One region of the Pseudoalteromonas sp. T1lg65 genome, then DNA from elsewhere that is predicted to be linked to it. Evidence: predicted binding sites of a transcription regulator. Region 1 holds the regulator's gene; each other region holds the start of a gene.
The links. Region 1 encodes sigma-54, which starts transcription at its own class of promoters, with help from an activator protein. Its sites were predicted from a motif close to GTTGGCACGNNNNTNGNNT; they were not measured.
Positions count from the first base shown of each region.

Region 1 (7,972 bases):
ACCATTAAGCGCGCCAATCGCTAATTCTTTACCCATAATGAAACGCTGGTTCGTTTGGTTGATATGGCCCAAAGCAATACCCCGGATCACCAAGGTTAAGGTCTGGCTACCCGCAACACCACCCATGCTAGGCACGATGCCATTTAAAACCGCAAGTATCGGGAGGATATCGAGCGTTCCTTCGAAAAAACTCGCCACAAAGGCTGCCATTAAAGCTGTGATGAGATTAACACCAAGCCAAATCGAACGGCGCTGACTACTTTTTAGAACCGGTGCGAAGGTATCTTCTTCATCTTCTAGACCTGCCATACTAAGCAAGCTGTGCTCAGCATCTTCACGAATAACATCTACAACGTCATCGATAGTTACACGTCCAAGTAAGTGGGCGTTATCATCGACAACGGGGGCGGAAATCCAGTTGTGGCGCTCAAATAACTGTGCAACATCCGACTCATCCATAGAAATAGGGATTGTTTCCCGCTCTTCATCCATGAGTTCTCTGACGATCTTATCTGGCGTGCTAGTCAGTAACGTGTTGATGGACAACGAGCCTAAAAAGCAGTTATGTTTATCAACGACATACAACTCATCTGTGCCATCAGGAAGTTCGCCCTTTAGGCGCAGGTAACGAAATACGACATCAAGCGAAACATCCGGCCGTATTGTGACGGTATCGGTGCTCATTAAGGCACCAGCAGAGTGCTCCTTATAGGAAAGCGCGACTGTGGCACGCTCCCGATCTTGGCTATCCATAGCACCAATAACATCTTGATAGACTGTATCGGGTAGGCTTCTCAGTACGTCACCGAGATCGTCATCATCCATATCGCCAGTGGCTGCAGCGATGAGCTCAGGTTCCATTTTCGAGATGATGCTAAGACGCACATCCTCTGAAAGCTCCTCGAGAATATCCCCTTGAATATCAGGATCGACGAGTTGCCAAAGCATTGTCCTAATTTTGTGGGGGGAAGACTCAAGTAATAGTGCCGTATCACACGGTGCTGTCTCTGCAAGCATGCGCCTGACTTGAACAAACTGACCACTGTTTAAGGCCTTGGTGGCCTTTTGAAGTTGTTCCAGTGTGTAGTCTTGTTCAAATGCTTCAGGCATATACGTCCTTAATTATTTTGCTAGCGACATTGTTAAACCGTGTTAACAGATTACCTTAATTGTTTTCTATTTTTATTGCAGATATTACACAGGTTTAAGCCGAGAAATTTTTCTGTATATCTACAGGCAGGCACATACAGTTTAACTTACTTTGGTGGGAGTTACCAAGCTACAAACTCAAAAAGCGCTTATCTATAAAGTAGTTATCAGACCAGTAAGAAGCGCGTTACTCTGCTTCATTGAAGTTATTTGCGATTAATTGACCTATCGCTTCAAGTGCTAGTTGGGCATCAGGGCCGTCACACGTAACACGAACTTGTTTACCTTGACTGCTTTCAAGTAACAGGAGGGCTAGAACACTATCCCCTGCGGCTTGTTTATCACCCTGATAGAGTGTGATTTCAGCATCAAATTGGTTAGCCAGCTCTGCCAGTACTGTTGCTGCTCTGGCGTGTAGTCCCAATTTGTTTCGGATTAAAAAGCTGTCTTCAATCATTTTGATTCTTGCTCTCGATGTCGTATCTTCACATTCGAGTGGGTACGAGCAAAGCGTTCTCCGATTGTCTGAGCTAGATATACAGAGCGGTGTTGACCGCCGGTGCAGCCTATTGCGATGGTTAGATAGCTGCGGTTATTGCGCTCTAAGTGTGGCAGCCAAGTCTGAACAAAGGTTTGAATTTGCCAGGTAAATTTTTGCACTATGCTGTGGCTAGATAGGTAATCGATTACGGCTTGATCTAGGCCCGTAAGCGGTTTTAATTCTGGTTCCCAATGTGGATTAGGCAGAAATCTAGCGTCAAAGACATAATCAGCTTGTTTTGGAATGCCATGCTTAAAGCCGAAAGATTCAAAGGTAATAATTAATTGTTTGTCTTTTTTACCTAATATTTTTTCGCGGATGTCTTCAGCAAGCTGGTGTACGCTGATATCGGTTGTATCAATTAAAAAGTCGGCGCGATTGATGAGTGTATCAAGCAATTCTCGCTCTTTTTTTATCGCAACATCAAGAGGAAGATTATGTAATGAAAGAGGGTGCAGACGACGTGTCTCTGAAAAACGCTTAATCAACGTTTGGTCATCGCTGTCTAGATAAAACAAAGTCGGCTTCGCAAAGCCCGGCAGATATTCTAAAATATCATTAAATTCATCGCTTTCTTTAGGAATATTGCGAACGTCAATACTTACGGCGATCTTGTCGTAACTGTCAGAAACGCTTCTGACTAATGAGGGCAATAAATTGACTGGTATATTATCAACGCAGTAGTAACCTAAGTCTTCTAAGACTCTCAACGCGACAGACTTACCAGAGCCTGAGCGGCCACTGATAATAATTAACTCCATTCCTTGTTCTTGCTCAGTTACTTGACTCATTCTGGATCACCGAAAATAACTCATCATCTGTTTTTGCTTGCCTAAGTTGCTTACAAAACGCTTTGTCTTTGAGTCTATCAGCAATTGTTGCCAAGGTCTTTAGGTGATGCTGATTATCTCCATCAGGTACAATCAGAGCGACGAAAATATCCACGGGGCGCTTGTCTATGGCTTCAAACGGAATCGCTTGCTCACTCACAAGTACCATAGTGACGACATGATCGATACCGGCTAGTCTTCCATGTGGGATCGCAATACCCTTGCCTATCCCTGTGCTACCAAGCTTTTCTCTGGTCATCAGTGCATCAAGAATAGCGTGCTGACTAACCTCAGGAAGCTGAGTGTGTGCCAGCTCACTAATATATTCGAGAATACGCTTTTTGCTATTAAAAAGGACCGCAGCTTTACTACAGTCCTTATTTACAAGTGAACTCAATTTCATTTTAATGACGAGTTAATTTCTCTTTATGTTTAATTACTTGACGGTCTAGCTTATCGATTAAACTATCAATCGCCGCGTACATGTCCTGGTGTTCAGTCGAAGCAAATAGTTCTCCGCCGTTCACGTGCAAAGTAGCCTCTGCTTTTTGTACTAGTTTTTCAACGTCTAGGATCACATGGACATTGTTGATGTGGTCAAAATGCCTCTCCAGCTTCGCAAATTTGTTGGTGACATAGTCTCTAAGTGAATCTGTAATTTCTACGTGACGACCAGTTAAATTTAGTTGCATAAGCATTTTCCTTCTTTGGTTTAACGTCTTAAATCAAGCTTTTACGCTGATTTGACGGTGGAATGGCTAGGGATTCACGATACTTTGCGATCGTGCGCCTTGCTACCTTGATTCCCTGTTCAGCTAGTATGTCTGCGATTTTACTATCGCTCAAAGGTTTAGCTGTGTTCTCCGCAGCTACCAGCTTTTTGATCAGTGCTCTAATTGCTGTTGATGAGCACTCACCTCCGTTTTCTGTACTTACATGGCTTGAGAAGAAATACTTCAGCTCAAAAATGCCGCGAGGTGTATGCATATATTTTTGAGTTGTAACCCGGGAAATTGTTGATTCATGCATATCAACCATCTCCGCGACATCGTTAAGCACCATAGGACGCATTGCCTCAGGTCCATGTTCAAAGAATGCCTGTTGTTGTTGCACAATGCAATTAGTTACTTTCAATAAAGTGTCATTTCTACTTTCAAGACTTTTAATGAACCACTTTGCTTCTTGCAAGTGTGAACGGATGAACTGACTATCAGAACTGGAGCGTGCGGTTCTAGACATTGCAGCGTAGTGATCATTCACTCTAATTTTAGGCATTGCGTCGGGATTCAGCTCTACCACCCAACGACCTTTCACTTTTTTTACTGACACGTCAGGTATCACGTATTCAGGTTCTTCATGAAGAATACTGGCCGCAGGTTTGGGATTGAGGCTATGAATAAGCGTCATTACCTCTTTTAGTTCATCTTCTTTGAGGCGAGTTTTCTTCATTAACGTTCGATAGTCACGGCTGGCTAGCAAATCTATATGGTCGGTTAGCACCATTTGTGTTTCTTTTAGCCAAGGCGTTTCTGGCGCAAACTGACGTAACTGAATACAAAGACATTCTTGAAGGCTTCTTGCTGCAATACCGACGGGGTCAAAAAGTTGGATACGTTTTAATACGGCTTCAATTTCATCTAACTCAATCGTTTCCTCGCTTTCATCGCCATTTAAGCTTTCTAAAATCTCTTCGCAAGATAGAGTCAGAATTCCTGATGTATCGACGGCCTCAATAATAGCAGTAGCAATGGCATGATCGGTTGGACTAAAAGGGGTGAGTTGTAGTTGCCACATTAGATAGTCGTGTAATGACTCAGATGTTTCGCCTTGATAAACATTGTCGTCATCAGGTAAAGGACCTGAGCTACTACTAGGAGCGGCGCTCATGTATTCATCCCAAGTGACATCCATGGCGAGTTCTTCACTAACTGTATCTTTGCTCAGGGCAGTATCCGAGTCTAACTCATAATCACTGACTTGACTCTCATCACTGGATTCTGAATTGTTTTGATCCGTGTTTTTATCTTGGTCAGATATTTCCACGCCATCAGAATCTTGAGATTCAGACTCGTCCACCTCTAACAATGGATTGCTATCTAGTGCTTCTTGTATTTCTTGTTGTAGATCCAATGTGCTCAATTGCAGCAAGCGGATGGCTTGTTGCAGCTGAGGTGTCATGGTCAGTTGCTGCCCCATACGCAGCTGTAATGATTGTCTCATGTATCTCTAACAATCCTTTTTCACAGTTGTTATTACTACCAATCTAACTATAGCTTGAATTGCTCACCTAGGTAGACATCTCTTACTGTTTGATCTGCCAAAACATGCTCAGGGGTGCCTGATGCTATTAGCTCACCATGAGAAACAATGTAGGCGGTTTCACAGACATCTAAGGTTTCCCTGACATTATGATCTGTAATTAAAACCCCAATACCTCGATCTCTTAGGTGCTTTATTATTGTCTTTATATCTAACACTGAAATCGGGTCAACACCAGCAAAAGGTTCATCTAAAAGGATAAATTTTGGGTTTGCGGCTAAAGCTCGAGCAATTTCTACCCTTCTTCGTTCTCCACCTGAAAGCGCCATACCCAATGAGTCACGAATATGCTGAATGTTAAACTCATCTAGAAGTTCGTTAAGCTCAATCTCACGCTCTGTTTTATTGAGATCTTTGCGAGTTTCTAATATCGCCATAAGGTTCTGATACACAGTGAGTTTTCTAAATATGGAAGACTCTTGTGGTAAATAGCCAATACCTAAGCGGGCACGGCTATGCATGGGCAACAAGGTGATATCTTGGTCATCGATTTGAATAACGCCTTTGTCGCTCGGTACTAAACCAACAATCATATAAAAAGTAGTGGTTTTCCCCGCTCCGTTTGGACCAAGTAAACCGACTATGCTACCAGCTTTAACATTGAGAGCTACGTTCTTGACAACTTGTCTGCCTTTGTAGCTTTTTGCTAGGCCTTGTGCAATTAATTCACTCATTAATTGTTACCTTGCTCTTTTAACCCTTTATTAGATTGATCTTTGTCATCTTTGACCGGCACTAAAATGGTACGCACTCTGGAGTCTTTTTGATCTGAGCGGTCTGCACTGATCAGCTGCTTATCGATGTCATAGGTGATGCTGTCAGCATTCATTTTCTGTCCGGCTTGTTTAATCTCCGCATTACCTGAGATAACTAAGGTCATGGTGGCAACGTCATAGCGTATTTCGTTGGCTTTTGCTTCCAGCATAGTGCCATCGGCTTGCTGTTCAGTAAAAATGGCAGGGGAACCTTTGGCAATAAGCAATTGCTTATTATCACCAAGCTCCTTTCGACGGTGTGCTTCTAATTTATCGGCGGTAATGCGACGAAGACCATGAATGACCGTTACGTTTTTCTCAAAGATGGCAATGTCGCTTTGTAATTGGGCTTGCTGCCGATCTGAGTCAATAATAACTTGCGAATCTTCTACTGATGAAGCAACGGTAGCCCATACACTGAGGCTAAAAAGGGTTAAGGTAGTAAAGAGTTTACTGATCATAATAGATAGTCTTTGTATGATTGATAAGTTCAATGACCTCATTGTGTAGGTCAGCGGTTAATCCCTTACCTGTAATTTTGAGGCTTGGGCCAATTATTTCTACTGGCTGTTGGGAGTTCATCAGTTTTTGTTTTATGTCTACTCTTACGTTGTCAGCAAAAACATCACTGATCATCGCTCCCTCGGTTAAGTTTTTAGCTAGGACATTGCCTTCAAGTACCAGCATATTGTTATCGTATAACGTGGCTTCTGCTGCGCTGAGCTCCCAATTTTGCTCACCATTGTATAAAGTGAACACAGGCTGGGTAAAGTGACTAAAACCTAGCTCTTGAAAAACTTCCATTTTATTAGCTTTAACTTGGTAATTTAACTGGCCATTTTCACTGTAGGCAAGTTGCTGAAGTTGTGTTGCTATATAGTCTGGTTTAGCTAAGTGTTCTTCTTGCTTTACACTATCGTCTTTTTTTTCAGTCAATATCGGGTGCCAAAGCCACGCCATGATACCAGCAAAAAGGATCAGTAAAACAACACGCAGTACAGTCATGTACTTGCCCCTGCACTGGTTAACGGTTTGTTCTGGCAAAGCATGAGCAAGTCCGTTAGTTCCCTGACAGCTCCGTATCCCCCAGGTATCAACGTTGTATAATGAGCTAGCCTTTTTACGAGTGGGTGAGCATCATTTACTGCAACAGCAAAACCAACCTTTTCCATTACAGGCAAATCCGGGCCATCATCACCGATATAGGCGATTTCGTTATCCTGTAAGTTAAGCGTGGTTTTAAGTTCATCATATGCATGAAGCTTGTTTTCTTGTCCTTGATAAATATAAGGTACATTTAAACTAGTCATTCTCTGCTGAACAATGTGTGAATGTCGTCCTGTAATTACGGCGACTTGTATCCCTGATGCAATCAGTGCTTTAACGCCAAAGCCATCTTTTGTATTGAAGGCCTTTAGTTCTTCGCCTTGATTCCCAAGATAGATTCTGCCATCAGAAAATACCCCATCGATGTCACAAATCAGTAGCTTAATATTGGCCGCTCTTTGCGTGGTCTCTTCGCTGATGGGTTGATAGAGATCGGCAAACTTCATTTAAAGTACTCCTGCACGTAACAAATCTTGAGTATTCAAAGCGCCAACTGGTTGATAATTTTGGTCGACAACAATCAGTCCATTGATCCGTTTAGTTTCCATAATATTTAATACTTCCGCCGCTAGCATATCCGCCTTGGCCGTGGTGCAATTCGCGGTCATGACAGAGGTGATTGGGGTAGTGTGTATATCTACCTTTTGTTCAATAATGCGTCGCAGGTCGCCATCTGTAAATAACCCTTTTAATTTACCATCTTTGTCGATAACGGCGGTCATCCCCAGCCCTTTGCTAGAAACCTCGAATAACGCTTCTTTGACAGTACAAGAATCTAAAACTTTTGGCACACTGTCGCCAGTGTGCATAATGTCGCTTAAGGTTAATAGCAAGCGCTTACCTAAGCTGCCTCCTGGGTGAGAAAGCGCGAAGTCGTTGGCAGTAAAGCCACGAGCTTCCAGCAGAGCTACCGCGAGAGCATCTCCCATCACTAAAGTAGCCGTTGTGCTAGCGGTTGGCGCTAGTCCTAATGGACAAGCTTCTTTCGAGACCTTAACGCAAAGGTGGACCGTCGCATTTTTCGCCATATTTGAGTTAGGATTGCCTGTCATCGCTATCATGGCGGCTCCAATTCGTTTTATCACAGGCACAATTGCGAGTACTTCTTGTGTTTCTCCTGAATTAGAAATCAGCAGTACAATATCTTCTTTAGTGATCATGCCTAAATCGCCATGACTTGCTTCACCTGGATGTACAAAAAATGCTGGAGTACCTGTACTTGCTAACGTAGCCGCAATCTTATTGCCAACATGACCAGATTTGCCCATGCC
Region 1 is NZ_CP196837.1:374,935-382,906, forward strand. It holds gene mgtE (magnesium transporter) at 1-1,110, opposite strand, end outside; gene ACSLBF_RS01680 (HPr family phosphocarrier protein) at 1,337-1,606, opposite strand; gene rapZ (RNase adapter RapZ) at 1,603-2,451, opposite strand; gene ptsN (PTS IIA-like nitrogen regulatory protein PtsN) at 2,465-2,923, opposite strand; gene hpf (ribosome hibernation promoting factor) at 2,925-3,212, opposite strand; gene ACSLBF_RS01700 (RNA polymerase factor sigma-54) at 3,241-4,740, opposite strand; gene lptB (LPS export ABC transporter ATP-binding protein) at 4,788-5,513, opposite strand; gene lptA (lipopolysaccharide transport periplasmic protein LptA) at 5,513-6,055, opposite strand; gene lptC (LPS export ABC transporter periplasmic protein LptC) at 6,045-6,599, opposite strand; gene kdsC (3-deoxy-manno-octulosonate-8-phosphatase KdsC) at 6,596-7,147, opposite strand; gene ACSLBF_RS01725 (KpsF/GutQ family sugar-phosphate isomerase) at 7,148-7,972, opposite strand, start outside.

Region 2 (7,972 bases), 970 kb from region 1:
GTCTTCGGATTGGAAACCAATGGTACTAAAGCTTTGGATCTGTTCGATAAATAAGTTATGAACCGCTGCAATTTTGGCCTGTGACAAATCGTCCATTGAGGCCATTGCCATCCCTACTTTTTGAACTTGTTTTGGTTCTAAGTGTTTAAGGATCTGCGCAGCATCTTCCTCTGTTAAGCTAAGTAATAAGATGGCGGCCTTATCGACGCCATCTAGTTTATTAACGTCAAAGGCCACTGGCAGTTGTTTTTGTTCTTGATCAGTCATCTTCTGTCAACCACGCTTTCACAACTTGTGATGAGAGTTCTGGTTCGTTAGCAACAAGCGCACGTACTGCTTTAAGTAGGTCTTCGTCACCATGTAAGTCTGGCAATTGTAATCTACCGTCAGAAGAGAAGCCAACCGCTGATTCATCAAAGTCATTGTTTAACATATCTAGAGTACTATCACCTAAGTCGACACCGCTGGTTAGTGCATCTTCGTCAAACTCTTCAAGAGTGTCATCAGGGTAGATTAGACGTTTCAGCATGGGTCTTACTACAGCTAAGATTAGCACAATGATAATCAAGGTTCCCGCCGCTAAACGAACCGTTTTTGCAAACCACTCCTGTTCCCAAAGCGGTATTTCTCGCATGTCAGTAATATCTTCTCTAACAAACGGTACTGTCACTACTTCTAACGCATCGCCGCGTTGCATATCAAATCCTACGCCACCTTGTAGTAAACGACGAATATTGTTCAGCTCTTCTTGTGAACGTGGCACCATCGTCGGATTACCTTCAGCGTCGGGCTTAGATACGTAATCCACCGCGACACTTACACTAATGCGACGGATAACACCTGTTTGTTGGCGTTTGTGACTAATAGTGGTGTCTAACTCATAGTTGCGAGTCGCTTCTTTTTGATTACTACTAGGGTTTCTGGCATTACCGTTGCCACCTTGACCAGCAACTTCAGGAATATTCGAGTTTACTGGTGGTTGATTCGTTAATGCACCAGGGATCCCAACAGCTAACCCACCAATGTTGTTTTGTTCGTAGGTGGTTTCACTCCGCACTGCTGGCAAGTCTGGATTAAAGCGTTTTTGCGTTTCTTCAACTGAACTAAAGTCCATCGTCAAGTCTACTTGTGCAGTAAAATTACCAAGACCGACTGTTGGGATAAGAATGCTGTCGATTTTTTCTAAATATTCTTGTTCGCGCTTACGTTCAATTTCATACTCTTTACGTGAACGAGCCGCTAACGAGTCTTGCGATCCAGAATTAAGTAAACGGCCATTTTGATCTGTTACTGTGACACGCGAAGGCTCTAAACCTTGTACTGCAGAAGCTACAATATCAACGATAGAGTCCACTTCTTCACCATCTAAAGTGCGACCACGTTTAAGCGTCAATACCACCGTAGCAGAAGGCTTTTTCTCACGACGTGCAAAGACGTTTTCTTTGGGAATAGCCAGCAAAACTTTAGCACGGTTGATATCTTGTAGTTCTTCTATCGTTCTTGCCAACTGCTGTTCACGACTATGCTTTAAACGCTCACGTTCGAGACGCTGACTCACACCAAATCCCATATCTTGCATCAAAATGTCTGTGCCAGAACTCGGCGCTTGCGAAAAGCCATCGCGTGCCATTCGCAACTTAATGTCTTGGTAATCGGACTCTGCCACCAGAACGGTATTACCGTCCAATTGATACTCAATCTTTTGTTGATCTAAGAAATCGAGAGTCTCAACCAGTTCTTCTGTCGGGTATTTTCCAAGTGGGCGCATATCTGGCTGACGCGCCCAAATGATGATGAATATTGCAATAGCCAAACAAATAGCAAGTGCAATAACCAGAGTAATCTGGCGAAGCATATCAACACCGCTTAACGCACTAAAGTAGCCAGATTTTTGCTCTTGTTGCTCGTGAGAGCCAGTATCGTTATCGATACCGCCATCAGAAAGCGCAAGATCTGTTGATTGATTAGTAGCCACAATTACTCTCCACTTACTCTATTAAACCGGCATGCTCATGATTTCTTTATAAGCTTCAACGAGCTTATTACGCACTTGCACTGTTGCTTCGAATGCCACAGACGACTTTTGCTTTGCAATCATGGCTTCAGCCAAAGACACGCTACGATCACCCATTTCAACGGCGGTCACTTTTTGCTTAGCGTCTTTTTGAAGGCCGTTAACCGTGTTGATTGCATCTGACAACATGTCACCAAACTGGCTGGATGAAGATGCCGCTGTCTTTACAGGCAATGAAGGCTGTTGAGATTGTCTCATTGCCTCTGTAGCCATCGCTTGCATTTCTTGAAATAGCGCTGATGATTGTACTTTCATGATGCTTATCCAAATTAACTTTACTTGAAGTGGATAAAGCAGGATATATGCCAACTATTTAAGCCTTTAAATTCAAAAGGTTACAGTGTTTTTGGTACGTCATATTTTTGGCAAGTGAGATAAATGAAGATTAGGAGCCTAGAATAAGCTCCTAATCTGTAGAGAGTTGATGTCACGTTATGCAAGAAAGTGTCATATCACGCGGGTAGTGCAATGCCCAGATCTCTCATTCTCGCGAGTTTATAACGCAGTGTTCTTGGACTGATACCGAGCACTTCAGCTACTTCTTTACGCTTTCCGTTAAACTTCTGTAGTGTATCCAAAATTATTTGATGCTCTTTGTCTTGTAACTCTTCTTTGTAGTTAACCATGTCGTCGTCTGAGTTACTTTCAACACCTGAGTTAACGAAGATCTGCACATTTTGTTCAGTTTCAGTCACAGGAATATGTACTTCTGTCGGCACAAAGTTTTCAATAAAGATATCCTGTTCGTTAATTTCATCACCTTGAAATAGGATAAGTGCACGTTGGATCACATTATCTAGTTCTCGTACATTACCAGGCCAAGAATGAGACTGAAGTTTTTGCTTCGCTGCTGCACTCAACTTTGGCGTAAGTTTGTTTGCTTTTTGCGTATGACGAACCAACAGATGCTCAGCTAGTACAGTAATGTCTCCTGGTCGCTCTTTAAGTGGCAACCACTCAAGCGGAAATACATTCAAACGATAATATAAGTCTTCTCTAAAGATGCCATCTTCCACCGCTTCTTTTAAATCACGGTTACTCGTCGCCAAAACTCTGACATCAAGTGCAATTGTTTTTCGACTACCTAGTCGCTCAACTTCTCTTTCTTGCAATACTCTGAGCAGTTTTGCTTGTAGCCCCAAATCCATCTCGGTGATCTCATCTAGTAATATTGTCCCTTTTTGAGCTTGCTCGAACTTGCCAGGACAGGCTTGAATAGCGCCAGTAAACGCACCTTTCTCATAACCAAATAGTGTGGCTTCAAGCATATTTTCTGGAATAGCCGCACAATTTATCGCCACAAAAGGTTCATTTGCACGTTCGGATTTATCATGGATATAGCGTGCGAGTACTTCTTTACCGGAGCCGCTAGGGCCCAATACCATAACGCTGGCTTCCGATTTAGCCACTTTGGCTGCGAGTTCGAGTAACCGTAAGCTTTTTTCATCCGCAACAACCGGACCGTCAGTTTCGCGTTCTTGCTCAGGCAAGTAACGACTGACCATATTCAGTAGTACCTCTGGTGCAAACGGCTTAGCCATGTAGTCAATTGCGCCCAAACGCATTGCCTCTACAGCATCGTCGATGGTCGCGTAAGCTGTCATCATCAAAACTGGCAACTCGGGATAATTCAATTTGATGGTCTTGAGTAAATCAAGTCCACTCATTGCCCCCATTTGTACATCGCTGACCACTAGAGAAAAGTCCTCTTGCTTAAGCATCAGAACGGCTTGTTCAGCACTGTTGGCCTCTTCACATTCGATGTTGGCAAGCTGGAGTGTATCGATTAACGCTTCTCGTAAACCTGCATCATCTTCAACTACTAGTACCTTATTACTCATAAATCCTCCGCTTCAACAACTGGCAAAACTAGGCTAAAACATGCTCCTTTACCCTCAACATTGTGGGCTTGAGCATACCCCTTGTGAGCATTAGCAACAGAACTAACGACTGCCAAACCTAAGCCCGTGCCTTGCGCTTTTGTGGTGTAGAATGGCTCAAACAACTTTTCTACTTCGTCAACGTTTATTCCAGGTCCGTTGTCCGTCACTGAAATTCTGACATACCCTTCTTTAATATCTCGGTGGGCGCTAATCTCTATTCGAGCACCAGCACCAATTATTTGCACACTATTGTGGATTAAGTTTTGAATGGCGCTTGCTAAGGCTGTTTTATTACCAAGAATTTCGATATCTGGCTCAGGCAACTCCGCAACTAACTCCGCCTTATGTAATTCAATCATGGCATCAGCACCAGCTTTTACTTCACTTAATAACTGCTGCATCGATACTTGTTCCACGACTTGCTGCTCACCGCTTTTGGCAAATAGCAGCATGTCATTAACTTGACTCTCAAGATCTTTTAACCGTGACATTAACTTGGTATGAAACTTTTCTCGTGACTCTGCTGGTAGACTATCCGAACCCAAATGCGCGCTATATAGCATAGCCGCTGAAAGCGGAGTTCTCACTTGATGTGCCAGCGATGCGACCATTTTACCAAGCGCACTTAAACGCTGCATGTGTGCGACGCGCTTTTGTAGCTTCCGCGTTTCAGTCAAATCAGTCATTAAGATTAACTGGCCCGGTTCAGGAGTTAATGCTGTGATCTCTAACTTGATCAAGCGGCCATTTTTTAACGACACTTCATGCCCATCATCGTGCTGAGGGCGGAAAGAACGCTGGATTATATTGAACCATTTTTCGCCTTCAAGTGGCTCTCCAAGCATATCCATCGCAATTTGATTTGCCTTCGCTATCATACCTTGACCGTCTAGAACGACTACGCCAGCTGGCATTGTGTCAACTAAATGACCCAACCAGCTCGCTTGCTGTCTTAGGTCGCTCAGTTCACCAACATAAGCTTCTTGTAATAAGCCCGGCCCAAATGGACCAGAGGCTGGCACAAATTGTGGATTAATAACATGTGCTAATGCCATCTTTCCGCTCTCTATAAATTCATAACACAGTTAGTAAAGCAAAAAGCGATCCAACTTTAAAACGATTAATTATCAATAATTTAGAGTGCGACAATACGAGACAAACAATTGACACTGTTTTTTTATACAGCGTTATGCTAGCGTAATATCCGTAGCCGAACTTTATTAAAGGAGAAGAAGGTGACACGATGCTACTGGGTTGATGAAACAAAACCAGATTACGTGCAATATCACGATGAGGAATGGGGAAGACCTGTACTTGATGATCAACGTCTATTTGAATTTATAACTCTTGAGTCAGCGCAAGCGGGATTAAGTTGGTACACCATTTTAAAAAAAAGAGCCGGATACCGAGAAGCATTTAAACAATTTGATGTACAGCAAGTCAGTCAAATGACTGAAGAGGATATTGAACGCTTACTCTCTTTTGATGGCATCGTCAAAAACAGAGCTAAAATTGCGGCCACAATAAATAACGCGCAAAAATTTATCGAGATCCAAAATGAGTTTGGTAGCTTCGCAAGATACCAGTGGCAATTTGTAAATTTTCATCCCATCGTGAACTTGGTTGAGACACCTACTGATGTTCCTGCTACCACCCAACTAAGTCAGGTATTTGCCAAAGATCTCAAAAAACGTGGCTTTAAGTTCTTAGGACCAACAACGGTTTATGCTCACATGCAAGCGTGTGGCATGGTTAATGATCACCAGCAAAATTGTATCTGTAGGCAAGTGATTATCGATTCGTATAAGGATATCGACTTCGCGGGGTTAAGGAATGGCTGACGATTACGACCATACTGAAGTGGTTCTGCAGTTAGTCATTCAATGAATATATCGAGCTAACCCTAAAGTTAGCTCTCTAAAACGCTGACGATAGTAATCGGTGTCAGCCCATTGTCATCTTAAGGTTTAGAAAGGCAAATAGCCTAATCCCTATTCAGGTTATACTTTTTCATTTTTTCAACTAGTGTTGTTCGACGCACACCTAGTATTTCTGCCGCACGCGCTACGACATAATCGTATCTGTTCAATGCTTGACTAATTAGGCTGATCTCAAGTTCGGCCAAGTATTCCTTCAATTCAATGCCTTCCTCAGGCAATAAACCAGGATCTGGCTGAGTTGCTATCATATCTTCTTGATAACTTTCATCGTCTTCACTAAAACCTTCACTAAACAACTCGTTAAATGCATCTTTCTCTAGCAATTCTTCAGGGTATTCTGGCTCGTATGCATCCACTTCGATATAACGATATTTATTAGGTAAGTCGGTTACATCAACGACTTTGTCTGGGAACATGATCACCATGCGTTCAACGAGATTAGCCAATTCACGAATATTGCCCGGCCACTGATGCGACTTTAAACTTTCAACGGCTCGGTCCGTAAACTGTACCGTGTTACCGGTTTGCTCGCTGACTCTGCGTGTAAGCTCTTTAAGTAATAAACCGATGTCATCTGCACGTTCAGCAAGAGAAGGGTTTTCAATAGGGAATACATTCAAACGATAAAAAAGATCTTCCCTAAACTTACCCTCCTCAATCATATTCTCAAGATTGCGATGGGTAGCTGCAATAACCCGCACATTTGCCTGAATAGGTTTAGTCCCACCTACTCGCTCGTATGTACGTTCTTGTAAAACACGAAGCAGCTTAACTTGCATTTGTAACGGCATATCCCCTATTTCATCTAGAAATAATGTGCCATCTTGCGCTAATTCAAAGCGCCCTTTGCGCGCTGAAATTGCCCCAGTAAATGCGCCCTTTTCATGACCAAATAATTCACTCTCAAGTAGTTCACCAGGAATCGCACCGCAGTTAACAGGAACAAACGGTCCCTGTGCGCGTTTTGAGAGTAAATGAACGTTACGAGCCACTACTTCTTTACCCGTGCCGGATTCGCCTAATATCAAAACATTTGCATCAGTTTTAGCCACTTGTGAAATCAAAAAGCGCACATTTTTAACAGCTTCCGTCTCTCCGACCAAGCCATCAAATACTTTACTTTTGACTTTCTGGTCTTTATTAGGAAGCATCCGCAAGTATTGTTGACAGTCATGTAGTAACTGCATTGTTACATCTTGACTAAAAGGCTCAGTAATAAGGCCGATTACGTTGGGCAAGGTAAGCAATGAACGCAGCGTTTCCCCAACTAGCAAAAAAGGCACTGCAGGAAGAGATTTAATTAGATCTTCATGGGAGTTATCATTTAACGCGCCAAGTACCATTATCGGTTCTTGATACTTAGTAATTTTGTCCAGCGTAAAGTCAGCTTCGTGTTGTAACTCGTTAGCTTGTCCAACAAAGCTCAACGATGCGCTAAAGCCAATCGCTCTGTTATTATTGTTATCTAAGATCAAGACCATTACTTGGTGTCCAATCTACTTTCGTTAAGATCAATAGTTAGATTGTAAGAGAGATAGGGAGGGATGCAATACCTAAGTGGCAACTTTTTGACATTTGCGCCAAAAAATTGCCACTCGGTATGTTTTAAATCAATACTTTGGTATTAATTTATAACAGATTCAGAACGGCCGATGCCGATTGGTTTGCTTGTCCACGAAGCGCAATTGACGCTTGTGACAAAATATCGTTCGATACCTGATTGGTTACAGCTTGAGCATAATCAGTGTCTTGCATGCGACTCTGACTTGCAGCAATGTTTTCTCTTTGGTTGCTCGACGAGCGAATTGTACTAGATAAAGTATTTTCAAACGCACCAAGTTCTGCTCTTTGACTATTAAGCTCTTCAGCAACTGTATCAGCAACATCAATAGCCGCTTGTGCACCTGCCTGTGTTGAAATATCAACTGTTAGGATGTCATTTGCAAAACTGCCATCAGACTGAGCTAACGTCTTGGTGGTATTTGCATCAGGGCCGATTTGAAAACTTGTAGATTCACCATTAAACAACGGCGCACCGCCAAACGTGGTGTTTTCGAAAGTTTCCGTGATTTGCG
Region 2 is NZ_CP196837.1:1,340,156-1,348,127, reverse strand. It holds gene fliG (flagellar motor switch protein FliG) at 1-267, opposite strand, end outside; gene fliF (flagellar basal-body MS-ring/collar protein FliF) at 260-1,978, opposite strand; gene fliE (flagellar hook-basal body complex protein FliE) at 1,997-2,329, opposite strand; gene ACSLBF_RS05715 (sigma-54-dependent transcriptional regulator) at 2,527-3,915, opposite strand; gene ACSLBF_RS05710 (sensor histidine kinase) at 3,912-5,012, opposite strand; gene ACSLBF_RS05705 (DNA-3-methyladenine glycosylase I) at 5,193-5,798, shown strand; gene ACSLBF_RS05700 (sigma-54 dependent transcriptional regulator) at 5,942-7,378, opposite strand; gene ACSLBF_RS05695 (flagellin N-terminal helical domain-containing protein) at 7,527-7,972, opposite strand, start outside.
Region 2: the regulator sigma-54 is predicted to act here: its motif matches at 2,366-2,384, upstream of fliE (flagellar hook-basal body complex protein FliE).

Region 3 (7,972 bases), 870 kb from region 1:
CAGCAAGACTAACAACGCGATTACGAATATTAAAGTCATGTTGTTCTTCCTTATAAGAGGTCTGACCACCAGGTTAGACTAGCTTGTTAAACCTATTATTTCAAGCGTTTCAGTGTTGACGATAAACTTAAAATCAACCGTTTATATGAACAATACTTATCTAAAAACAGGTAAACATTGTTACTAACCTCATATTTGGATGATTTTCTCAGAGCAGTTACAGGCTTGTAACGTGAACATTGATAAATAAAGTTGGGTATTGAACAGAGTTTATTTAATCTGCTGACTGTTAGCATAAAGCCAACTTGAATTTTTTAGCGCTGATATTAGAGAGACTGTCAAAATTCGTTGCCAGTCGCAGTACAAATTGGCAGTTGCTATTTGTGTTTTGCCATCTACACTCAGCTATTGTTGTCAATAGATTAAAGACGACGAATACTCTTTTCATACAAAGCTAACTTACTGACCTACAATACTTTTCATGGAGGAAATGTATGCAGTTCACGATTATTTACACGTTTGTCTTGACGAGTTTTTTTGCCATGGTGGCATCCTTTCATATTTATCCTCAGGCTGTTGTGGTAAATCTTATTTGCTGTTTTGCGGCTGCGTTTTTTGGTTACCGAGGGTTTACGCGCTCGGCTTTATTGCTCTGTTGTATCAATATGCTTGCTATGGTGTTTAGTTCAATGCTGAATGATCCGTCACAGCTTAGCTTAAAAGCCGCATTGGTATTTGCATGTTGCGTGATGTTTTTCGGTATTGCGTTAGGGTGTAGTAAAGACACTGACAACGATAAAAAGGCTAACTGTTGATTATTCCAGAGGTGCTGCATTTAGCCCTGACAGCTGATAAACTGCGCGCCAACTAAAGCTTGTAGGAGCGGCGATGAAAATTTTAGCTGACCAAAATATGCCTCTGGTGGAAGAGTTTTTTTCAGAACTGGGCGATGTTGAGCGCTTTGATGGTCGAACATTGACATCAGAGGCATTAGCTGAGGCGGATATCCTGCTCACTCGTTCAGTCACGCAGGTAGATGAAAAATTATTAGCAGGCGTGGAAAAGCTACAATTTGTAGGTACTGCGACAATTGGTGTTGATCATATTGATACCGCACTATTAGAGCAAAAAAATATTGGCTTTAGCAGTGCGCCGGGATGTAATGCGATTGCCGTTGCTGAATATGTGATCAGTGCGTTACTAGCTTATGTGCAAGAAACAGGGCAAGCCATTAAAGATAAAACCGTAGCCATCGTTGGTGTTGGGAATATCGGCGCCTGCCTAGAAAAAAAGTTAGCGGCTCTCGGTGTTAACGTTATCCTTTGTGATCCGATCCGTTTTAAACAAGGCAGCTTGCCAGAGCATCAGTCAATCGACACCGTTTTAGCTCAAGCGGACATCGTGACATTTCACGTACCACTGATAAAGGAAGGTGAACATAAAACAGTTCATTTATTAAATGCATCTCGTATTCAATCTCTTAAGCCGAACATGGTTATTATTAATGCAAGCCGTGGTGACGTGATAGATAACCAGGCTCTACTCGATGCTAAGCTAGCGGGCCAGCCGTTAGAATTAATTTTAGATGTTTGGGAAAATGAACCAAATATCTTAAAGCCATTGCTTGAGCATACGCGTTATGCATCGGTACATATTGCTGGACATACATTAGAAGGTAAAGCTCGTGGCACACAAATGCTTTATGAAGCAGTTTGTCAGCATTTTGGTTTGCAAGCCGGTAAAACAATCAGAGATTTTCTGCCTACGCCTGCTGTGACCGATTGTCGGCTGAGTGATACGTTTGATGACTCAGATGTGATTAGCCTAGTTCACTTAGTTTATGATATTCGTCGAGATGATGGCATTCTGCGAGCAAAATTAGACCATGCAGGTTTTGACGCGTTACGTAAGAGCTATCCGGTAAGACGTGAATTTAGTACAATTACCGTCAACAATGGCGGGGAGTGGAAAGCGCAACTCTCAGAGTTGGGTTTTACGATTAAACGTGGATAACGGCCGCAATAGCAGCAAATATAAATCAAAGAATGAGGATTAGTCATGTCGCAAAAATACAATGTGGCAGTGCTTGGTGCAACAGGACTCGTAGGCAAGCAAATTATCGAAACATTGGCAGAAAGAAAGTTTCCTGTTGATCAGCTTTTTCCACTAGCGAGTAGCCGCAGTGCAGGTGAAGATATAGACTTTCGCGGTGAAAAAATTACCGTGTTAGATGTAGAAGAATTTGATTTTTCCAACGCCCACATCGGGTTGTTTTCGGCTGGTGGTTCAGTATCAGAAAAGTACGCGCCAATTGCTGCAGAAGCTGGTTGTGTAGTGATTGATAACACTTCACACTTTCGTTATGACCATGATGTGCCATTAGTGGTACCTGAGGTAAATAAAGAGTCATTAGCTGATTTTAGAAATCGTAACATCATTGCAAATCCTAACTGTTCAACAATTCAAATGTTAGTTGCATTGAAGCCTATTTATGACGCCTATGGTATTGACCGTATTAATGTTTCAACCTACCAAGCGGTTTCAGGAGCGGGTAAAGAAGCTGTTGATGAGTTAGCGAAGCAAACGGCTAATTTGATGAATGCGCGTCCAATGGAAAACGAAGTGTTCACTAAGCAAATTGCGTTTAACGTAATACCGCAAATTGACGCGTTTCAAGACAATGGCTACACCAAAGAAGAAATGAAGATGGTGTGGGAAACACAAAAAATCCTCGGTGATTCTAGTGTGTTAGTTAATCCTACCGCGGTTAGAGTGCCGGTGTTCTTTGGTCATGCAGAGGCGATTCATTTAGAAACACGCATGCCTTACGATCTCGAGCATATCAAGCAGCTACTTGCAGATGCACCGGGTGTTGAACTCATTGAAGATGAACAAGATTATCCAACACCAGTATCTGATGCGAGTGGTAATGACACCGTATATGTTGGCCGTGTCAGAGCGGATATATCACATCCATTAGGATTAAATCTGTGGGTTGTTTCAGATAACACAAGAAAAGGCGCAGCAACCAACAGTATTCAAATTGCTGAAGCCTTAATCGAAAATTATTTGTAAAGACAATAACAGTGAAAAATCGGCAAACTCCGACTCGGCAGGAGTTTGCCGTTATGTCAACTTATTGACGAATATTCAGTTTTTCCCATCATCTGATGCTCTGCATATAGCTAAATAAGAATCTTAACTTTCAATACGTTGCAATGGATATTCCCACATATCTGGTTTATAGTTTGCATTTGGAATAGAGCTTGCTTCAGAGCCATAATAACAAATGTCGTTTAGCGAACTAGTTGAACATCTATATAAAGGATCGGCATGCGCGGTTTAGCCTTTTTAAGTATCTTGATAGTTGCACTGATTGCGACACCAGTTTATACACTTGAGGACACAGTGTTAAAGGGCCCCAAAGGGGTTGATTATGGGGCTCAAGGGCGCTCAGTCGGTCCAATCAAGCCAACAGATACTTTATGGCGTATCGCGCAAAAAATACGTCCTGACGACTCCGTTACCATTTACCAGGTAATGAAAGCGTTATATGACAAAAACCCCAATGCGTTTCTAGATAAAAACCTCAACCACATGCGCGATGGCGCATACCTGCGTATTCCGACCTTAGCTGAGATCCGCAGAGTTAATCCTCAATTAGCGCAATTAAAGTCTGATCAAGACGACAAACTGTGGGAAATGAAGCGTAAAGGTCAGTTGGACCCAGCGGCCATCGATGCAGCAGACAATAAGGTGACCCAAGCGCGTAAGGTGGATGTAGATGATGCCAAAGAGCAGCTTACCAACCAGCTTCGCTCTTTGAAAATGGAACAAGACATGCGCTTGCTGGATCTGCAAAAGCAATTTAAGTCTTCGGTTCGTAGTGTAGAAGAGATCCTGCAAGAGAATACTAAATTAAAAGAAAAGCTTGGAGACATTTCAAGTGAGCTAAAAAATGTGCAAACCCAGCTTGGTAGAGATAGTGAAATACAGCGCCAGTTGAAGGCGGTGATTGAGCTACAAAGCGAAATGATTGAACAGCAGGCATCTATCCAAGAGCAGGAACAATCAGAGTTTAGTTTATCAAACTTCTTCTCATCCACATTCGGTATTATTTTACTGGGTATGCTACCCGCTCTACTCGGTATAGGTGGATTGATTTTTTTCCTTAGAGGCAAAAAGCGTTCTGCACAGCAGACCGACGACGATGATTTTCTGCCTCAATCTTCTGTATCAAATGTGGCGATGGCTTCAGCGGCAACCGCAACCGCAGCTACTGCAATGGACCCACTTGATATAGGTGGTAATGATAACTTAGATTCTTTGGATGATAGCGTACAACTTGACGATGATATGTTGCCCGAAGACGACGAAATCTCGTTTGATACTTTAGAAGAAGATTTCGAAGAAGGTAACGACACATTAGACCAAGACGAGTTGGATAGCCTGCTTAACGAAGATATCAGTTTCGATGATGAGCATGATGACGATTTCATGCAGCAGAACTTCGACGATAGCAGTGATGCCGGCGATGCACCAGGTAGTTTGGATGATGATCAGGACATATTGAGTGATAGCGATTTAGACGACCTGTTTAACGAGCCACAAAGTGAGGAAATTGATGTTAGTGACGACGCGCTAGCGGCACTAAGTGAAGAGTTAGCAGACGACCAAATTGAGAGTGAATTCTCTGGCTCTGAGGAAGATATTGATGCGTTGTTAGACGGCAATTTAGACTTAGAGCCTGAATTTTCAGGTGAGTTAGAAGACGATGAGCCTGATATTGACGCACTATTAGATGAAGCTCAAAGTAATGATAACCTTTCAAACGACCTTGCAGACGAAGACATTGATGCCTTGCTTGATGGGCAGTTGGATGAATCTGATCTAGAGCTGCCAGAATCTGAAATGTCTGAAGAGGATATGGATGCTTTGCTAGAAGAAGCTCCAGAAGCCGAATTGGCAGAAGATGACATTGATGCCTTGCTAGACGAAGCTCCTGAGATGGAGCTCGATGAGGAACCTGAAGCCGAATTGGCAGAAGATGACATTGATGCCTTGCTAGACGAAGCCCCTGAGGAGATGGAGCTCGATGAGGAACCAGAAGCCGAATTGGCAGAAGATGACATTGATGCCTTGCTAGACGAAGCTCCTGAGGCGGAGCTCGATGAGGAACCAGAAGCCGAATTGGCAGAAGATGACATTGATGCCTTGCTAGACGAAGCTCCTGAGGCGGAGCTCGATGAGGAACCAGAAGCCGAATTGGCAGAAGATGACATTGATGCCTTGCTAGACGAAGCTCCTGAGGCGGAGCTCGATGAGGAACCAGAAGCCGAATTGGCAGAAGATGACATTAATGCCTTGCTAGACGAAGCCCCTGAGGCGGATCTCGATGAGGAACCAGAAGCCGAGCTGGCAGAAGATGACATTGATGCCTTGCTAGACGAAGCCCCTGAGGCGGAGCTCGATGAGGAACCAGAAGCCGAATTGGCAGAAGATGACATTGATGCCTTGCTAGACGAAGCCCCTGAGGCGGAGCTCGATGAGGAACCGGAAGCCGAATTGGCAGAAGATGAACTTGATGCCTTGCTAGATGAAGCCCCAGAGACGGAGCTCGATGAAGAACCAGAAGCAGCACTTGCAGAAGATGAACTTGATGCCTTGCTAGATGAAGCCCCAGAGGCGGAGCTCGATGAGGAACCGGAAGCAGCACTTGCAGAAGATGAACTTGATGCCTTAGTAGACGAAGCTCCTGAGGCGGAGCTCGATGAAGAACCAGAAGCAGCACTTGCAGAAGATGAACTTGATGCCTTAGTAGACGAAGCTCCTGAGGCGGAGCTCGATGAGGAACCAGAAGCCGAGCTGGCAGAAGATGAGCTTGATGCCTTGCTAGATGAAGCCCCAGAGGCGGAGCTCGATGAAGAACCGGAAGCAGCACTTGCAGCAGATGAACTTGATGCCTTGCTAGACGAAGCCCCTGAGGCGGAGCTGGATGAGGAACCGGAAGCAGCACTTGCAGAAGATGAACTTGATGCCGTACTAGACGAAGCTCCTGAGGCAGAGCTCGATGAGGAACCAGAAGCCGAGCTGGCAGAAGATGAGCTTGATGCCTTGCTAGATGAAGCCCCTGAGGCGGAGCTGGATGCGGAACCAGAAGCAGAACTTGCAGAAGATGAACTTGATACGTTGGTAGATGAAGTGCCGGAAGCCGAGCTGGCCGAAGATCCTGAATCAGACACAGAGCTTGAAGAGTCAGCAAGTGTCGGTGATGCTACTGAAGCAGGTCATCTTTCAGGCATAGTTGAAGATACTTCATATACAGAAAATGATGATGATTTAGACTCACCGCTAAGCGAATTAGATGAGTTGGACAATGCGGATCTGAAAAGTGTTGATGAATTACTCAATGAGCTGCAAGAAGATTCTGAGTTTAATTCAGATGAATTATCTGAGGAATATGATGAAGAAGAAGTCGAAATTGAACTAGGTGACGACCCACTAGGTGAGGATATCGATTTATCCTTGGAAGAGGAGCTTCCCGAAGAAGACACGTTGACGCCAAGTGCTGAGCTTGATAGTTACCCAGAGTTAGAGCTTGGGGAGATCAGCGAGTCTGAACAAGCATTAGCTGAAGCCATGGCGTTGGATCCGGATTTAGATGACTTAGACGATGATTTGCATGATGCTTTCGAGCAAGAAGAGCAAGACTTTGAACTAGCGCAAGATGATGAAGAGTTATCAGTAGATGCGCTAACATCGGAAGGTGTTGATGATGAAAATGACTCTGAGGTCGAGCAGCCAACAGGCACAGAACAGACTCTCGTACCTCAAGAAGAATTAGCCGACGACACCCAAGAAGATGAAATTGACTTCCCTGAATATGGTGAAGAAGATGCATTGGCTGATCCTGAGTTTGCAAGTGAAGAAGAGGTTGATACTGATTTTGAACTGGATCTGGAAAGTATTAGTGCTGCTGATGAGCCAACTACAGGCGGCATAGAGGATGATAATTCCACAGAACCTAGTTCGCCTGATGGAACCACTGAGGTGGAACAGGATACCGCCTCAGACCGTGAGCTTTCAGCAACACCAAATGAACAAGTATCTGATGATGAGCAAGATATTGAGTTTCCAGAATATGGAGAAGAAGACGCCTTAGCAGATCCTGAGTTTGCAGGAGAAGAAGAGCCGGACTTTGCGCTCGATATTGATGAAGACGGTGCTCCAGAGGTTGAGCAAACCGATGAGCAACTTGAGGATGAAAGTGCCGTAATAACTGAAACGCCGACGTCTGACGCTAACTCTGAGCAAGAACAGGCTGAAGACGATACGTCGGATGAAGATAGTGCACTTCCCGAATATGGTGAAGAAGGTGCCTTAGCAGATCCTGAGTTTACTGGAGAAGATGAAGCAGAGAACGACCTCGTATCAGAACGAGAAATCGCACCGCAACAAGCATCAGCAGACTCAGATAATGCTGAGCTCCAGCCGGATTCAGATGTTGCAATTGAATCTTTACTTGAAGACGATGTGGAGCTCACAGAAGAACCGGAAGAAGCAATTGATGTTGATGAAGCGGCCATAGAACAGGAATTTATGGCTGACTTTACTCAGCAAGATTTTGATCAGTTATTAAGTGAACTAGATGAACCAGAAGGTTTAGGAGATGCAGACGCATCTGATTTTGAAGTTGACTTTGACAGTTTGCTGAAAGACGAAATCATTGACGATAAAGGAGCTGAGAGCGACCAGATAGACGACTCTTTAGACGATGAAGACTACTTAGAAATCGAAGAACTACTAGAGCAAAGTGATGAGCTTGAGGGAGACACTGAGCCATACACTGACCCGAATATGGATGTGGGACTAGGAGACTTTGAAGGACTACTTGCTGGTGAAAATGCCACGGATGTGGATTTAGAAGACGAAGGTTTCTCTGCAAAGCTAGACTTGGCTAAGGCTTATATAG
Region 3 is NZ_CP196837.1:1,248,893-1,256,864, forward strand. It holds gene fadE (acyl-CoA dehydrogenase FadE) at 1-39, opposite strand, end outside; gene ACSLBF_RS05285 (DUF6419 family natural product biosynthesis protein) at 495-815, shown strand; gene ACSLBF_RS05290 (4-phosphoerythronate dehydrogenase) at 889-2,013, shown strand; gene ACSLBF_RS05295 (aspartate-semialdehyde dehydrogenase) at 2,059-3,075, shown strand; gene ACSLBF_RS05300 (FimV/HubP family polar landmark protein) at 3,334-7,972, shown strand, end outside.
Region 3: the regulator sigma-54 is predicted to act here: its motif matches at 3,254-3,272, upstream of ACSLBF_RS05300 (FimV/HubP family polar landmark protein).

Region 4 (7,972 bases), 930 kb from region 1:
AGTACGGTGGTGATTCATTGTCCAAAGGATCAGTCATAGTGCCGGAGCCTGTGCAAAACCTCTCCATCGATATTTACGATGAAACGGATGCATTGGTGCACACTATTGAGCTTGGCGAAAAGTCAGCGGGTGCAGTGCGATTCGAGTGGGATGGTAAGAACAAAAATGGTGACATGATGCCTGCAGGTGAGTACACCATCAAAGCCGAAGGTATGGTTGAAGGTCAATATCAAACTTTACCGGTGGCGACATTTAGAAATATAGACAGCGTTAATGTCAATGGTGCTAACGGCATCGTCATTAACACTAAAGAAGGCGCGGTGCGCTTAACTGATATTGCTGAAATAGCATAATAGTTTTAAAGAATTAACCTTAAGAACTTAGAGGTGAGAGTATGAGTTTTAATATAGCACTAACTGGTCTAGCTGCCGCGCAAAAAGACTTAGATGTCACAGCAAACAACATTGCTAACGTTAATACAACGGGCTTTAAAGAATCTCGTGCTGAGTTTGCAGATGTCTACGCTTCATCGGTGTTTAGTTCAGGCAAAACAAAGAATGGTGACGGTGTGCAAACGACGATGGTTGCACAGCAGTTTCACCAAGGTTCGTTAAAGTTTACGCAAAACTCGTTAGACTTGGCGATTGAAGGCGAAGGTTACTTTGCGATGTCTGACTCACTACAGTCGCAAGATTTTACTTACTCTCGGGCTGGAGCATTCAAGTTGAATAAAGATAACTTTATCGTGAATGCCAAAGGTGACTACTTACAGGGCTTTCCAGTGGACCCATCTACTGGTGATAATACCTCGTTGAGTTTAAGCCAGACGTCGCCAATTCAGATCCCTGATGCCTCAGGTTCGCCTCGTGCAACGTCGCAAATCTACACATCGTTTAACTTAGACGCGACAGCGCAACCACCTACAATTGCTTTTGATCCAACACAACGAGCCTCGTATAATGCAAGAACGGCAATTACCGTCTATGACTCATTGGGTGAATCTCACACATTACAGTTGTTTTTCAGAAAAACCTCAGATAATGAGTGGTCTACTTATGCAACATTAGACGATCAGCCGTTTAACCATAATGCGCAATTAATCGACCCTGCAGCAACACCTGCAGTACCGTATACGCCGGTAAGTGTTTTCCGTTTTGATGCCAGTGGTATTCCAAGTCAAACAGCAGACGATCCCTCAGCAACGCCACTGACCTTTAGCGCTAATACGGGGACCACTTTTAATCCGTTAACTTTAGCTGGTCCTCAAGATACAGTCGATCCGACAATTGGTATGTCAAATCTACTAAATAACGGTGCCACTTTCCCGAACGACATTGTTGTTAACTGGCGTGATGAAGCGAATACAACGCAAAGACTGCCGACTCAATATTCATCTGGTCGTTTTGAAGTAAAAGCACTTGAACAAGACGGTGCCACGGTAGGCCGACTAGCCGGAATTGATATTGGTTCAGACGGTAAAGTTGTTGCTTCGTATACCAACGGTGACTCTACTTACCTAGGGCAAGTTGCACTGGTTCGTTTCCCTAATTCACAGGGGTTACAAGCCATTGGTAATACTGAGTGGAAGAAAAGTTTGTCTTCAGGTGAGCCGCTTGCGGGTGAGCCAAATACTGGTACTTTGGGTTCAATCAACTCATCGGCACTCGAGCAGTCGAACGTTAACCTAACCAATGAACTGGTCGACTTGATCAGTGCGCAGCGTAATTTCCAGGCGAACTCGAGAGCACTGGAAGTTAACTCAACGCTACAACAAAATATCTTACAGATCCGTTAATAATTTATGCCCTCCAAAGGCCATCCATTGTGATGGCCTTTTTTATCTCTTATCTATCCGTCAAATATTTGTTCTCACCTTGGCACTACTTTTGCTTTAACTACGGTAAGTATTAATTTTTAGGGTCACCGTCATGGATAAAATGGTCTACATCGCGATGTCAGGTGCTAAACAAAGCTTGCGTGGCGTGGCGTTAAAAGCCAATAACTTGGCAAATGCAAATACCACCGGGTTTAAAGCTGACTTTGCCCAAGCTCGCTCTATGCAAGCGTTTGGCGAAGGGATGCCAACACGGGTGTTTGCCTTGCAAGAAAGGCCAGGTACAAATTTGACGGGCGGAGCCATTGTTGAAACTGGTCGAGATCTAGATATTGCTGTTGATGATAAATCATGGATCAGTGTCATGGATGCTAGCGGTGAAGAAGCGTACACCAAGGTTGGAACGTTAAATATCCGTAGTGATGGTGCGCTAGTTACCAGTCATGGTCGCCAACTTATTGGCGAAGGCGGACCTATCGTCTTACCCATTCCTGTTGAAAAAGTCGTATTCAGTGATGATGGATCCATTCAAGTTCGCCCACAAGGCGCGCCTGCAAACTTTTTGGAAGTGGTTGACCGTCTAAAAATTATAGACGCCGATAACTCGAAATTGGCAAAAGGTAATGACGGGTTGTTCAGACCTAAAGAAGACCTGTTAATTGATGGTATTTGCGGGTTTTGTGAGATTTCACCAACGGCAAAAGTGATGAGTGGTTTTCTTGAAATGTCTAACGTGAACCCAGTACATGAAATGGTAGACATGATTAATCATCAGCGGCAGTTTGAAATGCAAGTCAAACTGATGAAAACCGCTGAAGAAATTGACGAGCGACACACTTCGCTCCTACGTATAGTTTAAGGGTGAGGTAAAGATTATGAACCCAGCATTGTGGATTAGTAAAACGGGTCTTGATGCCCAACAAACCGATATTTCGGTTATCTCTAACAACTTGGCAAACGCCAGTACGGTTGGATATAAAAAGAGCCGAGCTATTTTTGAAGACTTGCTTTATCAAAATATTAATCAGCCAGGAGGTCGTTCTTCACAAGATACGGAGCTTCCCTCAGGTTTAATGTTAGGTGCAGGTGCAAAAGTCGTCGCCAACCAAAAGAACTTTTCGCAAGGTAACATGCTGAGCACTGAAAACTCTTTAGATTGGATGATCCAAGGCCCCGGCTTTTTTGAAATTCAAATGCCCGACGGCACTACGGCCTACACGCGAAATGGTCAGTTCACTACTGATGAAGAAGGTCGTGTAGTGACATCTGGTGCAGGTTTCCCAATCCAGCCGCAAATGAATGTGCCAGATGACGCCCAATCAATCACTATTTCTCAAGATGGTGAAGTGACGGTGCGGGTTGCGGGGCAGGCTGAAAATGTGGTTATTGGTCAGTTGGTTATTAGTGATTTCATCAATCCATCGGGTCTGGAGCCAATCGGTCAGAACTTATACACAGAGACAGCGGTGAGTGGTGCGCCTGTGCAAGGCAACCCAAGCATAGAAGGTCTTGGGAAAATTGTTCAAGGGGCGCTAGAAACCTCAAACGTGAACGTAACCGAAGAACTAGTGAATCTAATAGAGACTCAGCGAGTCTATGAGATGAACTCCAAAGTCATTTCTTCAGTTGACCAAATGATGAGTTATATCAACCAGCAACTGTAATCGGAGAATAGTATGCGTGCATTATATTTTGCCATCGCGGCAGTGGCTGCGCTCAGCGGGTGCAGCACAACTCAAAACAGCAGTGTGGTGCGTGATGACCCATATTATGCACCTATCTATCCTGAAGAAACACAGGCGCAACTGGTACCGACGGGATCGCTTTTTAATACTCAGTTTTCAAATGATTTATATGCTGACAAGAAGGCGCTGCGAGTTGGAGATATTATCACTATTGTATTAAGAGAGACGACGCAAGCGAGTAAAGCGGCAAATTCAACGCTAGAGAAAGAGAGTGAAATAGGGTTTGAACCGATTCTAGGTTTAGGTGGAAACGCGGTAAACATCGGTAAGGAATCGATTCAGTTGTCAGCTAACTCAGAAAGCTCATTTGAAGGCGATTCGCAGTCAAATCAATCAAATAGTTTATTTGGTAATATCTCAGTGAATGTAACTCGAGTTCTACCAAACGGAAACTTAGTGATCCGTGGTGAAAAGTGGCTCACGCTAAATACCGGTGAGGAATTTATTCGTTTGGAAGGTTTAGTCAGGCCTCAAGATGTGAAAGCGGATAACACCATAGAATCTAATCGTATCGCGAATGCGCGAATTCAATATTCAGGTAAAGGTGATCAGCAAGAAGTGCAGAGCGCAGGTTGGCTTACCAGCTTCTTTATGAGCGCAATCATGCCTTTTTAAGGATGTACATTATGAAAAGCCAAATCTTTAAATTACTGAGTTGCATGTTGTTAGTCGTTGCAGGTGGAGTGACACAGGTTGCTCATGCTGAGCGAGTTAAAGATGTCAGTATGGTTGAAGGTGTTCGCTCTAACCAATTAGTTGGTTACGGCTTGGTTGTAGGTCTTCCTGGTACGGGAGAGCAAACGCGCTTTACCGAGCAAAGCTTCAAGGCCATGCTGAATAGCTTCGGTATCTCAATGCCTGCCAACCTAAAACCAAAAATCAAGAATGTTGCAGCCGTTGCAGTACACGCAGATCTTCCACCGTTCGTTAAACCTGGCCAAACCATTGATGTCACCGTCTCTTCTATCGGTAGTGCTGGAAGTTTACGTGGAGGTACCTTATTGCAGACGTTTTTGAAAGGTGTGGATGGTAACGTCTATGCGATAGCCCAAGGCAGTTTGATTGTTGGAGGCTTAGGTGCGGAAGGGGCGGATGGTAGTCGAGTTGTGATTAATACACCGACAGTGGGCAGAGTTGCCAACGGCGCTACCGTTGAGCGTGCAGTACAGAGTCCCTTTTCACAAGGCGACTATATTACATTTAATTTAAATAGCCCTGACTTTACCACTGCAAAACGCTTAGCTGACACGATTAATGATTTAGTTGGGCCAAATAGTGCAAAACCAATGGATGCAGCCTCAGTAAGAGTTATTGCGCCCAGAGATCCGTCTCAGCGAGTAGCGTATCTATCTACGCTAGAAAATCTCGAGTTTAAACCTGCCGATACCGCTGCAAAAATTATCGTGAACTCTCGTACCGGTACCATTGTTATCGGTAAAAATGTCAAATTACAGCCAGCTGCTATTACGCATGGCGGATTAACAGTGACGATTGCGGAGCAAGTCAACATTTCTCAACCGAACGCATTTGCAGAAGGTGAAACAGTCGCAACTCAGCAAAGCATTATTGATGTCGACCAAGATGACTCGCGTGCATTTGTGTTTGATCCGGGTGTGAGCCTTGATGACCTCGTTCGAGCAATCAATCAAGTAGGCGCAGCACCTGGTGATTTAATGGCGATATTAGAAGCGTTAAAAGAAGCTGGGGCTATCAATGGTCAATTAGTCGTCATATAAAGAGTGTTTATTAATCAATCAGTTAGCCTCGCTTAGCGAGGCTTTTTTATTGGCGCGTATTTTGCATTGTTATCACTATCAGATGACAAAAGCATTGAGATTATGAATACCGATCAGCTAAAAAATCAGAGCTTCTTTGATTTAAGTAACTTAGATTCGCTTCGTAAAGAGGCGTTGACCAGTGCTGGTGATCAAGATGCGTCAAAGCAAGCGTTGAGAAAAGCAGCGCAACAGTTTGAATCGATCTTTACCCAAATGCTTTTAACCAGCATGCGTAAAGCCAACGAAGCATTGGAAGACAAAGACAGTCCGTTTAATTCGAGCGGTGTGAAGTTTTTTGAAGAAATGCACGATCAACAGTTGGCTATGCATCTTTCAGAAAAAGGGAGTTTGGGTCTTGCAGACCTTATCGTGCAGCAGCTATCTCCTAATACCGAAGGTTATAAGCCAGCGTCAGTAATAAGAGCAGATGGAAGCTTGCCTGAACGAGCCTCACCGCAGCAATCGAAAGTCAGCAGCCAAGCACCACAGCCACAAATAAATAATGATGTGGCATCAAGTAGTGACAAACAAAGTGTGTTTTCTTCGCCTGAAGAATTTGTTGAACAGGTATGGGATTTTGCTAAAAGCGCTGCTAAGAAGCTCGGGTTAAACCCTGCTGTAATGGTGGCGCAAGCCGCTTTAGAAACCGGCTGGGGAAAACACATTATTGCCAAGCCAGATGGCAACAGTAGCAATAACTTATTCAATATTAAATCAGATAACCGCTGGCAAGGCGACAGTGCCAAAAAAGTGACGTTGGAATTTGAGCAAGGCTTGCCAGTTAAAAAGCAAGCAAGCTTTAGAGCATACGATTCACTCGCCGACAGCTTTTCTGATTATGTAGATTTCATTAAAGGTAATCCGAGATATCAACAAGCATTATCCAATGCGCAAGACAGCCATTCATATCTTGATGAATTGCAATCGGCTGGTTATGCCACCGATCCTAATTATGCGGATAAAATTAAATCGGTTTTACAACGTATCGAACTGTCAGATCTAGTTTCTGGTGCGTTAACTAAGGGAGTCAGATGAAATGTCATTTGATCTTTTAAATATTGGTGCAGCAGGTGTTCGAGCGAATACTGAGCTGCTGCAAACTACCAGTAAAAATATCTCGAATCTCAACACCGAAGGCTACATTCGTGAGAGAACAGAACATGCCACAACAGTTGGTAATATGGTCGGCCGTGGTGAAACTGTTCGACTTATCAACGAGTTTGCACAGCGACAACTAAACCGAGATATATCTAATAAGACTTATTACGAACAATTTGTGAGTGAGGCTTCGCGGGTTGACTCTTTATTCGGGCAAGAATCCACAAGCTTAAGTAAAAGCATCAACAAGATGTTTAGCAGTATGCAAGAAGCACTGAATTTACCATCTTCATCTACCAATCGGTCATTGTTTATGACGAGTGCGCAAAATACGCTCGATCAGTTAAACCGGTTATCTGGGATTGTGGTAGACCAAAATACCATTGTTAATGACCAATTGGATATTTTCTCGGAAGAAGCGAACAACCTGGTTCAGAAAATCAGTCAGTTAAACAAAGAAGTAGCAAGCAAAGCCGCGTCTGATGTTAATAATGTTGACTACGGCGTTTTAAATGAGCGAGATCAAGCGATTAAAGACCTTGCTGAGTTAGTTGATATTGAAACATTAGATGGCGAAAACGGAGAAAAGCTGGTGTTTTTGGGCACCGGCGACGCGCTTGTAATGCAAGGTGGTGCCTTTAATTTGTTTGCAATTAAAGGTGATCCTGATCCCAATCGCAAAGAGTTGTTGCTAGATATTAAAGATAAAAATGTCGTGCAACTGGAGCTAGACAGTGGCAGCTTGAAAGGCAAGATTGGCGGTTTAATGGCATTCAGAGATGAAGTGTTGATCCCAGCACAAAACCAGCTAGGCCAAATCGGCTTGGCTGTAGCTGATGCCTTTAATCAACAAAACAGGCTGGGCCTGAATCTAGATGGCGAGTTTGGTGGCGACATCTTTAACATCCCAACTGCTGGAGGACTGGCATTTGCTGACAATACTGGTACGGGAAGTCTGACCGCTACCATTACTCCCGGAGAGGGAAATCAGCTACCAGCTACCGATTTTCAGGTGACTTTTACCAGTGCTACTACCGTTGAGATTGCTGCTATCGATGCCAAGGGCAATGTTATTGGCACGCCTTCTACCGCTAATGTTACAGCAGGGGTTATTGATTCATCGACCATCACAGGTGGTGAGGCATTTGGTTTATCTATTGCCGTAACCGGTGCGCCTGCAAATGGTGACCAGTTTCAAATTAAGCTTAACCAATTTGCTTCCACTAGCATGACGTTGGCAACAACACGTCCAGAAGCATTAGCGCTTGCTTCGCCGATTAGGCTATCCACTTCTATCGATAACACCAGTGCTGCTAGTATTTCAGATGGCGTGATAACCAGCACAGATCCCGCAAGCAGTGCTTTTTTAGCAACGCCAGCGCTTTCGGCTGGACCTTATACATTAACTAAAACGGCGAATTTGAACGAATACATTATAGAAGGGGCTGGTGGAACGCCAAGTCATACTTTTACTTCCACCAACAATGGTAAGGATATTATGGCTGACGCAGCTGCCG
Region 4 is NZ_CP196837.1:1,301,278-1,309,249, forward strand. It holds gene ACSLBF_RS05520 (flagellar hook assembly protein FlgD) at 1-353, shown strand, start outside; gene flgE (flagellar hook protein FlgE) at 395-1,795, shown strand; gene ACSLBF_RS05530 (flagellar basal body rod protein FlgF) at 1,929-2,693, shown strand; gene flgG (flagellar basal-body rod protein FlgG) at 2,710-3,498, shown strand; gene flgH (flagellar basal body L-ring protein FlgH) at 3,511-4,194, shown strand; gene ACSLBF_RS05545 (flagellar basal body P-ring protein FlgI) at 4,239-5,315, shown strand; gene flgJ (flagellar assembly peptidoglycan hydrolase FlgJ) at 5,418-6,392, shown strand; gene ACSLBF_RS05555 (FlgK family flagellar hook-associated protein) at 6,394-7,972, shown strand, end outside.
Region 4: the regulator sigma-54 is predicted to act here: its motif matches at 1,874-1,892, upstream of ACSLBF_RS05530 (flagellar basal body rod protein FlgF).